3 regions of the Colwellia sp. BRX8-5 genome follow, and region 2 is predicted to be linked to each of the others. Evidence: predicted binding sites of a transcription regulator. Region 2 holds the regulator's gene; each other region holds the start of a gene.

What was found. The regulator FNR, encoded in region 2, switches genes on or off when oxygen is low (the NO sensors DNR and NnrR bind a similar motif). The targets are predictions, from matches to a motif close to TTGATCTAGATCAA.
Region 1: yegQ (tRNA 5-hydroxyuridine modification protein YegQ) is a predicted target of FNR. The motif match lies at 1,465-1,478, and genes of this name have one in related genera.
Region 3: H4J62_RS20375 (DUF3149 domain-containing protein) is a predicted target of FNR. The motif match lies at 1,964-1,977, and genes of this name have one in related genera.

What each region holds. Positions count from the first base shown of each region.
Region 1 covers NZ_JACGVR010000013.1:91,009-94,299, forward strand. Annotated here, with positions in the region: gene yegQ (tRNA 5-hydroxyuridine modification protein YegQ) at 1-1,383, opposite strand, end outside; gene H4J62_RS10830 (HDOD domain-containing protein) at 1,655-2,497, shown strand; gene tolC (outer membrane channel protein TolC) at 2,604-3,291, opposite strand, start outside.
Region 2 covers NZ_JACGVR010000005.1:184,484-187,774, forward strand. Annotated here, with positions in the region: gene ttcA (tRNA 2-thiocytidine(32) synthetase TtcA) at 1-409, opposite strand, end outside; gene uspE (universal stress protein UspE) at 520-1,446, opposite strand; gene fnr (fumarate/nitrate reduction transcriptional regulator Fnr) at 1,596-2,315, opposite strand; gene H4J62_RS05675 (sulfite exporter TauE/SafE family protein) at 2,354-3,031, opposite strand; gene ccoS (cbb3-type cytochrome oxidase assembly protein CcoS) at 3,037-3,249, opposite strand; gene H4J62_RS05685 (heavy metal translocating P-type ATPase) at 3,279-3,291, opposite strand, start outside.
Region 3 covers NZ_JACGVR010000007.1:95,966-99,256, reverse strand. Annotated here, with positions in the region: gene H4J62_RS07245 (ATP-binding cassette domain-containing protein) at 1-1,120, shown strand, start outside; gene H4J62_RS07240 (tetratricopeptide repeat protein) at 1,188-1,910, shown strand; gene H4J62_RS20375 (DUF3149 domain-containing protein) at 2,067-2,195, shown strand; gene H4J62_RS07235 (heavy metal translocating P-type ATPase) at 2,638-3,291, shown strand, end outside.

The DNA of each region.
Region 1 (3,291 bases), on a different contig from region 2:
TGTAAACGGTTGGCGTGTTGTGCCACCTTCATTAAGGTAGCGCATAATAATACCAAAAGTTAAATCGTGCTCAGTTACTAACGAAATTGATACTTTATGACCGGACCCTTTTGCGTCAATAATAACTTCACCTTTGGCGTTCTCCATATGAGATAAAACAAAAGATGTATTACCTAGCGGTGTCATTAACTCTAAACGGTCACCGACTAGAAATTTATTTTTTACTTCTATTTCTACTAAACCTGTTATTTCGTTGCGGCCTAATATTTCACCAACAAATTGCTGAGTATCACTTTTTGAATAACCGTAATCAGAATTTTGTGTGTCACTATGGCGGTGACGTTTTAAGAAACCTTGGGTATAACCTCGGTGAGCAAGATGTTCTAAATCGGTATTTAAATTTTGATTAAAAGGTTTATTACTTAAAGCATCAGAAATAGCTTGGCCATAAATTTGTGCTGTTCGAGCACAGTAATAAAATGATTTAGTTCGACCTTCAATTTTTAATGAATGCACGCCTATTTTTATTAAACGTTCTACATGTTCAACGGCACGTAAATCCTTTGAATTCATTATATAAGTACCGTGCTCATCTTCAAATGCTGGCATATATTCACCGGGTCGACCTTGCTCTTGCAATAAAATAATATCCTCAATTGGTTGTTGCTCTGGAATAATGATTTTAGCTGAATCAGGGATAAATAGTTCTGGTTTTACTTTAATGTCTGGCTGTACCGCTATTATATCACCGGTTTCGTTTTCTTTTGCTTGGTGGCTATCATATTTCCAACGACAAGCATTTGTACATGTTCCTTGATTTGGGTCGCGTTTATTAATGTAACCAGACAACAAGCAACGACCAGAATATGCCATGCATAAAGCACCATGAACAAAAACTTCTAATTCCATTTCAGGGCATCGAAAACGAATCTCTTCAATTTCATCAAGCGATAATTCACGTGATAAAATAACGCGCTCAACACCTTGTTGATACCAAAACTTTACGGTTGCCCAATTAACCGCATTAGCTTGCACAGATAGATGAATTGGCATATCAGGGAATTTTTCCCGTACCATCATGATAAGGCCGGGATCAGACATGATCAGGGCATCGGGCTGCATTGCTATAACGGGCGTAATATCTTTAATAAACGTTGTTAATTTACTGTTATGTGCAGCAATATTATTGACTAAGTAAAACTTTTTACCTAGGGAATGAGCTTCATTAATACCAATTTTAAGATTCTCTAAATTGAATTCATTATTTCTCACCCGTAAAGAGTAACGGGGTTGCCCTGCGTACACAGCATCAGCTCCGTAAGCAAAAGCATAACGCATATTTTTTAAGGTTCCAGCAGGCGATAATAATTCAGGTTTTAGCATAATGAACAACATAGATGATTTATATTAGCGGTATTATAAAAACATCGTTTGTCATAGGTAAACAGCTTATCAGGCGGTTCTTTGATGAAAATCATATTAAGTGATTAAAAACTAGAATTTTAAATATTTGAGCATTTGTCTAATAAAGATACAGTATTGAAAAATTTACTAATATTTGACCTAAAATAATAATATAAGCAAAAAACTGTGCTACTTTTTAATGTAATACAATTGATAATTGACAAATGATAATAATAATTAAGGTGAGACTATGGGAACTGAAAATGCCCTTTATACAATTTTAGTAGAAAAAATTAAACAAGATGCGCTTGTACTTCCAACCTTGCCAGAAGTAGCACTGAAAGTGCGCCAAGCGGCGGATGACCCAAACATTAACTTAAAACAAATGAGTGATATTATCGGTCATGACCCTGCTTTATCTTTGGGTATGTTGAAAGTAGCGAATAGCGTTATTTTAGGACGTTCTGTTAAAGTTGAAACAGTCAACCAGGCTGTAACTCGCATTGGTTTGCGCCAAATCAAAAGTATCGCAACAGCGATGGCGTTAGAGCAAGTATTTGTTTCAAAAAATGAAATAGTTTCAATGTATTTGAAAAAGTCATGGAAAAAAACCGTCGATGTAGCCGCAGTTGCCATCAGTTTAATGACTTTTTATATCCAAGACCATAAACACACATCATTAACGTTAGACACCTTAACATTGGCGGCACTGGTTCATAATATAGGTGTTTTACCCATTTTAACTGAAGCTGAAAATCATCCTGATGTTTTCGCTAACCCGACTTTTTTACAGCAAGCTATTGCTAAGTTAGCTGCGGATATTGGTGGAGAAGTGACTAAAGCGTGGGGATTCTCAGATGAATTTGTCACTTTAGTAACCAGTTGGAGTGATTTAACGGTATTACCTTCTGAAACTCATTATTTGGACTTCATTCGTGCAGGTGCTATTCACAACGGTATTTTCAAGAATGTATCAACCTGTGAAGTGTTATTAAAAAGCTATGTGAATAAAGGTATTTTACCTGACGTGGACTTTATGAAAAGTGAAGAATTTCAACAGATGGTTACTGATGTAAAAACTATGTTTAGTTAATAACAATAAAGTTGTAGACAATAAAAAACCCTGAAATATCAGGGTTTTTTTATATCTATAACTTTTAAACCTACAATTAATACTTCACAAAGGAAGTTTAATAAGCTTACTTAGCGGCACTTAACCCTTGATTGATGTTGATTAAGTCTTGCTCACTGATTGTACCTGCCGCACGTTTTAACGATAAAATTGATTGTACATAATTATAGCGCGTTGATGATAAGTTACGTTTTGCGTTATATAAATTACGCGTGCTATCTAACACATCAACAATAGTACGAGTTCCTACTTCAAAACCAGCTTCCGTTGCTTTTAATGCACTATCAGCACTAACAACAGATTGCTCAAGGGCTTTGATTGCCGAAACAGCAGCAATAACGGTGTTGTAAGCATTACGTGTATTACGAACAACATTACGATAAGTTAACTCTAAATCTTGGCTGGCAGCAACATAGTTGCTCTGTGCTTCGCGAACAGCACTTGACGTAGCGCCACCAGAATAAATAGGTACGTTTAACGTTATGCCGATAGACTGACTATCTAAAGCAGGGTTTTCAAAAGTGGCATTGTTTACTTCGTTATCTTGATCTCTAGCACCATAACTGCCCGATAAACTTAATGTTGGATAATGACCAGATCTTGCGATATTAATATTTTCTTTAGCAACATCAACCGCTATTTTTTGGCTAATTAAATCTAAATTTTTTGCTTCTGCTGTTTGTTGCCATTCGTTTGCACTGTCGGGTATAGGGCGTGAGGTACTGAAACGTTCAGTGTTTAAAACACTTAAGTCT
Region 2 (3,291 bases):
TAGCTCTGCGTAAACGAGAGCATAAACTGCAGGTGGTCTTCCCCTCAGGTATTTTATCTTTAACAATAGAGTAGGTATCTTCTTGCGCAATTTTATATTCAACACCTAAAGCTTCTAAGTATTCGGGAAGGATATGCTCAGGAAAACCGGGTTGTTTTTGATCAAGATTAACGGCAACGATATCAAAATGAATGGGCGCTGATTCTTTTAACAACATTAAAATAGCCAGTAGGGCGTAACTGTCTTTGCCACCCGATAAGCACACCATTATTTTATCGCCATCTTCTATCATATTATATTGCGCGATAGCTTGGCCAACATGTCGTCTTAAGCGCTTCTCAAGTTTACTCAGCTGTATTTTTTGGCTGGGTGTTAAAGATGTTATTGGTGTCGCTGATTGAGCGCTCATAGTGTTTCCTAGAGATATTTGAAATAAAAAGTATGAATTTTACCGCGCGTAGTATAGCAAAAAGCCAAGGAAATCCTCGGCTTTTTAATGGATATTTACATATTTCAATATTAAGCTAATGGCGAGAGGTAACCATCAGGTTTTATCGCTAAGACATCACAGTTAAGGCGGTCAATGACATGCTCTGCAGTATTACCAATAAGTGCCGCTGAAATCCCCGTTCGACCAATAGTACCTAACACAACTAATTCAGCATCAACGTGCTTAGAAATACTTTGAATAACATCTTCAGGTAAACCTTCTTTAACATGGGTATTTTTAAGCGGAATATTAAAGCTATTAGCATGGTCTTTCATCGCACTTTTGTGATGATTAAACATAGTGTCGTTATATTCAGAGGCGTTAAACTCTGGAATTTCAATGGCAATATTTACTGGCGTACCTGGATAAGAATTCACCAAATGAACATTGGCTTTAATCAGTGAAGAAAACACTATTGATTCTTGGGTTAACTTATTATTAAGCGCTTTGTGCTCATCATCATCGCTACCGATATTGAGTGCGGTAAGTAAATTACCATTGCTTGGCCAGCTATGGTCTTTAACCAGTAATACTGGGCAGGGACATTTCCTTAATATATGCCAATCTGTTGGCGTAAAAATAACCGACTTTAGCTTGTCATGTTGATGGGTGCCTTTGATGACAATATCGAAGTTTTCAGCCAGTACTTTTTTTATGATCTTTTCAAATGGGCGATTATGCCAAATAATACAGGTATCTATGGTTATGTCTTGGTGATCAGTTTCTGAAATCTTTTCGTCTAACCATAGTTTACGATCATTAATAACCGATTGACGCATTGCTTCTCGCTCGTCGCCAGAAAGCATGGTGGTCATTTCATAAGATAAATCATAAATGGTTAAAAATGCAGTGATCTGTCCGCCACTATGTCGTGCTAATTCAATCGCACGTTTCAACGCTTTTTGATTTTCAGTGGTTGGATCAATAACGGCTAATATTTTTTTATACTTATCCATAATATTTACTCCCTAGTTATTAAATAATATTAATAATAGACCATAATTAATAGATATTATTTGCTTTAAATCATAATATTTCAATAAAAAAAATGCTTAACATCTTTAATGTTAAGCATTTATCTATAATTATTTAAAAAAGCGATAAACTACAGTGAAGCACACTCGTTAAGTTTATCCATATTAAGTATTGTGATGAGTTTTCCATCAACTGTGATTAATTCATTTTTTTGAAAACGATTTAATAATCTACTGATGGTTTCAACCGTTAAACCAATATAATTACCTATGTCACTTCGCGTCATCGTTAGGCGAAAATCTGTTAGTGACATACCCCGTGCATGATAGCGACTGGCTAAGGTTGAAATAAAAGTTGCTAAGCGTTGTTCAGCATTTTTGCGGTTAAGTAGCGTTAACATTTCTTGATCTGAGCGGATTTCGGAACTCATCATGCGAAGAATTTGTTTTTTCAACTTAGGCATCGTATTCGATAATGAATCTAAAGTATTGTAAGGTATCTCACAGACCATAGATGTTTCTAAGGCTTTTGCAAAACTAGGATGCTCTGACTCAGCAATAGCATCAAAACCTAATAAATCACCCGCTAAATGAAAACCGGTAATTTGTTCTTCACCTTGTTCATTAACCGTAAATGTTTTGAATGTTCCAGAGCGAATAGCGTATAAAGCTTGCATTTTGTCGCCATCTTGGAAAATTTGTTCGCCTTTATGAATAGGGCGTTTACGGTCAATAATGCTGTCTAGTGTATCGAGTTCTTTATCATTTAAAGAGAAAGGTAAACACAGCTCGCTGATACTACAGTTTTGACAATGAATATGTTGAGATGTAGAACATGGCTTTTTATACATATTAACCTAAATGAGTTATCCCTAATTTATCGATCATATTAAAACAATTGCTTATATGCAAACATTAAACTGTATATTCCGTATGAAATTATCATTAGCGCCATTATTTTCTTGAATTTCGTGTTTGTTACCAACGACTTTATACCAAAAGAGCCAAGTGAAAGACTTAACAAGGCTGGTAAAGTACCTAAACCAAAACTGGTCATAATTAGGGCGCCACTGAGAGCACTTCCACTGGCTAAGGACCAAGTTAATGTTGAGTAGACTAAACCACAAGGTAACCATCCCCAGACTGCTCCTAATGCTAGCGCTTGTTTAGCATTATTAATGGGAATAAACCTTTTACTTAACGGGGATAGATAGCGCCAAAGGAACTTACCCATTTTTTCAACTTTTGATAGCCACATTAACCATTGGCCTAAATACAAGCCTAATAAAATTAAAAATACCGCTGCAAATAACCGTAAAAAACCTAATGGAACGCCAATATTCTTTATTGCAATAGAACTACTAAATCCAACGATTGCCCCAATTAAGCTATAAGAAAAAATTCGGCCAACATTATATGCACCGACCAGCTTAAATTTATCGCTGCCTTTTTGTTGCGGTGATATAGCAGATGTTAACATCGTTGTTATACCACCGCACATACCGATACAATGTCCCGAACCTAACAAGCCGATGATGAATGCCGATAAATAATCTATACTCAACATGGCTGTTATTTACTACCCGTATCATTTTTAGCTGTATTTTCGCTATGGGTTTCAGTGGACTTTTTGGTGGTAGTGTTTTCATCTTCATCAAACAAGATACTCATACCTTGTTTCTCTAAATCATCAAATTGTTCAGTTTTTACTGCCCAAAAAAATAAATAAATGGCGATAGAGGTTAGGATTATCGCTATGGGGATCAAAATATAAATAATGCTCATGGTCTTTATGCTCTATTATAAGTTTGCGTTTACTTTTTTAAT
Region 3 (3,291 bases), on a different contig from region 2:
CGATCGCTTTAGAGCAAAAGCCAGTAAAGCAAAACAAGCACAAAGTCGTTTAAAGCGTTTACAAAAATTACCTGACTTAGCACCCGCACATGTTGATAGCCAATTTACCTTCAGTTTCAAAACACCGGAAACATTGCCTTATCCGTTATTAGCGTTAAAAGAGACAACCTGTGGCTATAATCCAGAAACCATTATTTTACGTGATGTCGGTCTCACACTGGTACCCGGTAGTAGAATCGGTCTTTTAGGACGAAACGGTGCGGGTAAGTCGACATTAATAAAGTCATTAGCCGGCGATATTGCCTTAATTAAAGGCGAGCGTTATTGCGCCCAAGACTTAACTGTTGGTTACTTCTCTCAACATCAGCTTGAACAATTACATATGCCAAGTAGTGCGATTGATCATATTGTTCGTGCTAAACCTGAGACTACAGAGCTACAAGCGCGCAATTTTTTAGGTAGCTTTGGTTTTACTGGCGACCAAGCACTCTCTCCGGTAAGTACCATGTCAGGTGGAGAAAAAGCACGTCTGGTATTGGCGTTAATTGTTAATGAAAAGCCACAATTACTTCTCCTCGATGAGCCCACTAACCATCTTGATTTAGAAATGCGTCAAGCACTTGTCTTTGCTTTACAAGACTTTGAAGGGGCTATTATTTTGATTGCCCATGATCGCTTTTTATTAGAGTCGTGTGTTGATGAGTTTTTCTTAGTTGCCAATGGTCAAGTTAGCGAGTTCTCTGGTGATATTGATGACTATCAACAATGGCTTAATGAAGACAAAAAACAAACACTGAAAAATACTAAACCCGCAAAGTCTCTTGAGGTTGTTGATAAAAAACAATTACGCAAAGACCAAGCTGAATTACGTAAAAAAGCATCCCCACTGCGTAAACAAGCCGATAAATACGAGAAGAAAGTGCAACTGCTGCAAACTGAATTAGCTGAAGTTGAAGGAGTATTAGCCGAAAGTGAGATATATCAAAGTGAACATAAAGCACGCTTAGCCGTACTCATTAAGCAACAAGCTAAGCTCAAAGCAGATGTTGAAGAAAATGAAATGTATTGGCTCGAATTAGAAGAACAAATTGAAGAAATTATGTTGCAAGCTTCACTGTAAAAATTAATCATTAAATTATATTACTTGCTACACTTAATAATCATACGATTAAAATAATGAGAACGTTATGAAAAAAACAATATTCGCCCTTTTTTGTCTATCTATAGTAAGTAGTGTTTCGAGCTTTGCTTATCAAGGTGATCTTGACCAAGGCATTTATGAATTAAACCGTGGTGCTTTTAAAGCGGCTATAAATGAATTTGAACCCTTAGTTGCTCAGGAGTATTCTCCTGCGCAGTATCAAATGGCGCTTATTTATTTAAATGGTTACGGCGTTACAAAAGATCCCAAAAAAGCGTTGGAATTAATGTCCTTAGCCGCTTCACAAAATCACCCCGACGCACTATTTAGTTTGTCACTGATGTATTCTGACGGAGTCATCGTTAAAAAAGATTTAAAAACCGCTTTTGCACTGATGGAAAGAGCAGCGATAAGAGACTCCGTTGCCGCACAATTTAATCTTGGTGTTATGTATTTCAATGGCACGGGTACATATAAAGACTATCCAAAAGCCGCACGTTGGTATGAAACTGCGGCAAAGCAAAACTACGCCCTAGCCCAGTTTAATTTAGCACTGATGTATTTTGAAGGATTGGGTGTTGAGAAAAGTGTAGAGATGTCTTTTATATGGAATATTATTTCCGCAAGTAATGGTTATCAAAATGCAGGAAAAAGTCGCGATATGGACTCCTTAAAACTCAGCAATGTAGAAATAGCTCAAGCAAGGGAAAAGGCTGACCGACTTTATCAACAAATTATCGAACAAGAAGCATTAAAAGCTAAACAATAAAACCTTAGCTCTAAAAAATAAGACAATAATCTAAGGGATAAATTTAAGGTTCATTGATCTATATCACAACCATAAAGTAACCCACGATTTAAAATGGCTATAACATTACGTTATAGCCATTTTTGTTATAACTCAATTATTTTTATGGAGTCTATTATGAACTTTTTCGATATGATTATTAATGATCCCGTTGTACTTTATTCTTTTGGCGGATTAGCAATTCTTTTAGGTATTGGTGCTTTTTATGTTTATTATTTTCTTAAAAACATCAATGAAAATAATTAGGTAAAAACCTGTAGAAGTTGATTAAAGTTGCAACCTTCTAAATTAAGGTGGAAACCGTTAAATAAAGTCAGCAACTGCAATTATTACGTTTAAGCACCGAAAATATCTTTCAAAAAATTTAATTAAACGTTGAAGTAGTTAATTTCTACAATATAACCCTAAGGGCAATAGCTGCCAAAGAGGAGTCTTTAGCAACCTAAAATTTTGCAGGCGTATATTTTACTGTTTGATACGAATATAGACATTAAAGATTTAACCTCAGGTATCGCTGATCTAAAAAAGCAGTCATTAAGATTATTGTACTCCTCCTTAAAATACGGTGTTCACCGTTAAATTATAAATTGTTACTTATAACACTTTTTATACTAAAACAGTTGACCCTACTACCGTGGTAAGCTTTAACCTCAACTTAGTTCTACAATTCAATTAAGATGAGAAGCTTATGAATATAACTACACAATTTATAATTGACGGTATGACCTGTGCTTCATGTGTCGGTCGTGTTGAAAAGGCCTTACACAAAGTGGTTGGCGTGACAGATGTTACCGTTAACCTAGCTACAGATACGGCTACTATTCAAGGCACTGCCAGTCATAGTGAATTAATTACCGCTGTTATTGAGGCTGGTTATCAAGTGCCCGTAAAGGTAAAGCAATTTGGTATTGGAAAGATGAGTTGCTCCTCTTGTGTGACGCGGGTCGAACAGGCATTGTTAAAAGTAACCGGTGTGGTCGATGCATCGGTCAATTTAGCCACCGAGCACGTACAAGTAAAAACTTTATCCTTTGTAACGGATGAACAACTAACCCAAGCCGTGACACAAGCCGGTTACCTTTTTATCCCGTTGAACAATGACAGCGTGATAGAAAAGCCCAGCCAACATCAGCCTTTTTATACTAAAGCATGTTGGCCCGTATTGGGAGCAGGCCTACTTACCTTGCCACTGGTGTTACCCATGTTAGGCATGTTGTTTTCCCAACAGTGGATGTTACCGCCAGTTTGGCAATGGCTATTAGCTACGCCAGTACAGTTCTATTTTGGCGCTCGCTTTTATCGTGCAGGCTGGGGAGCATTAAAAGCTGGCATGGGCAACATG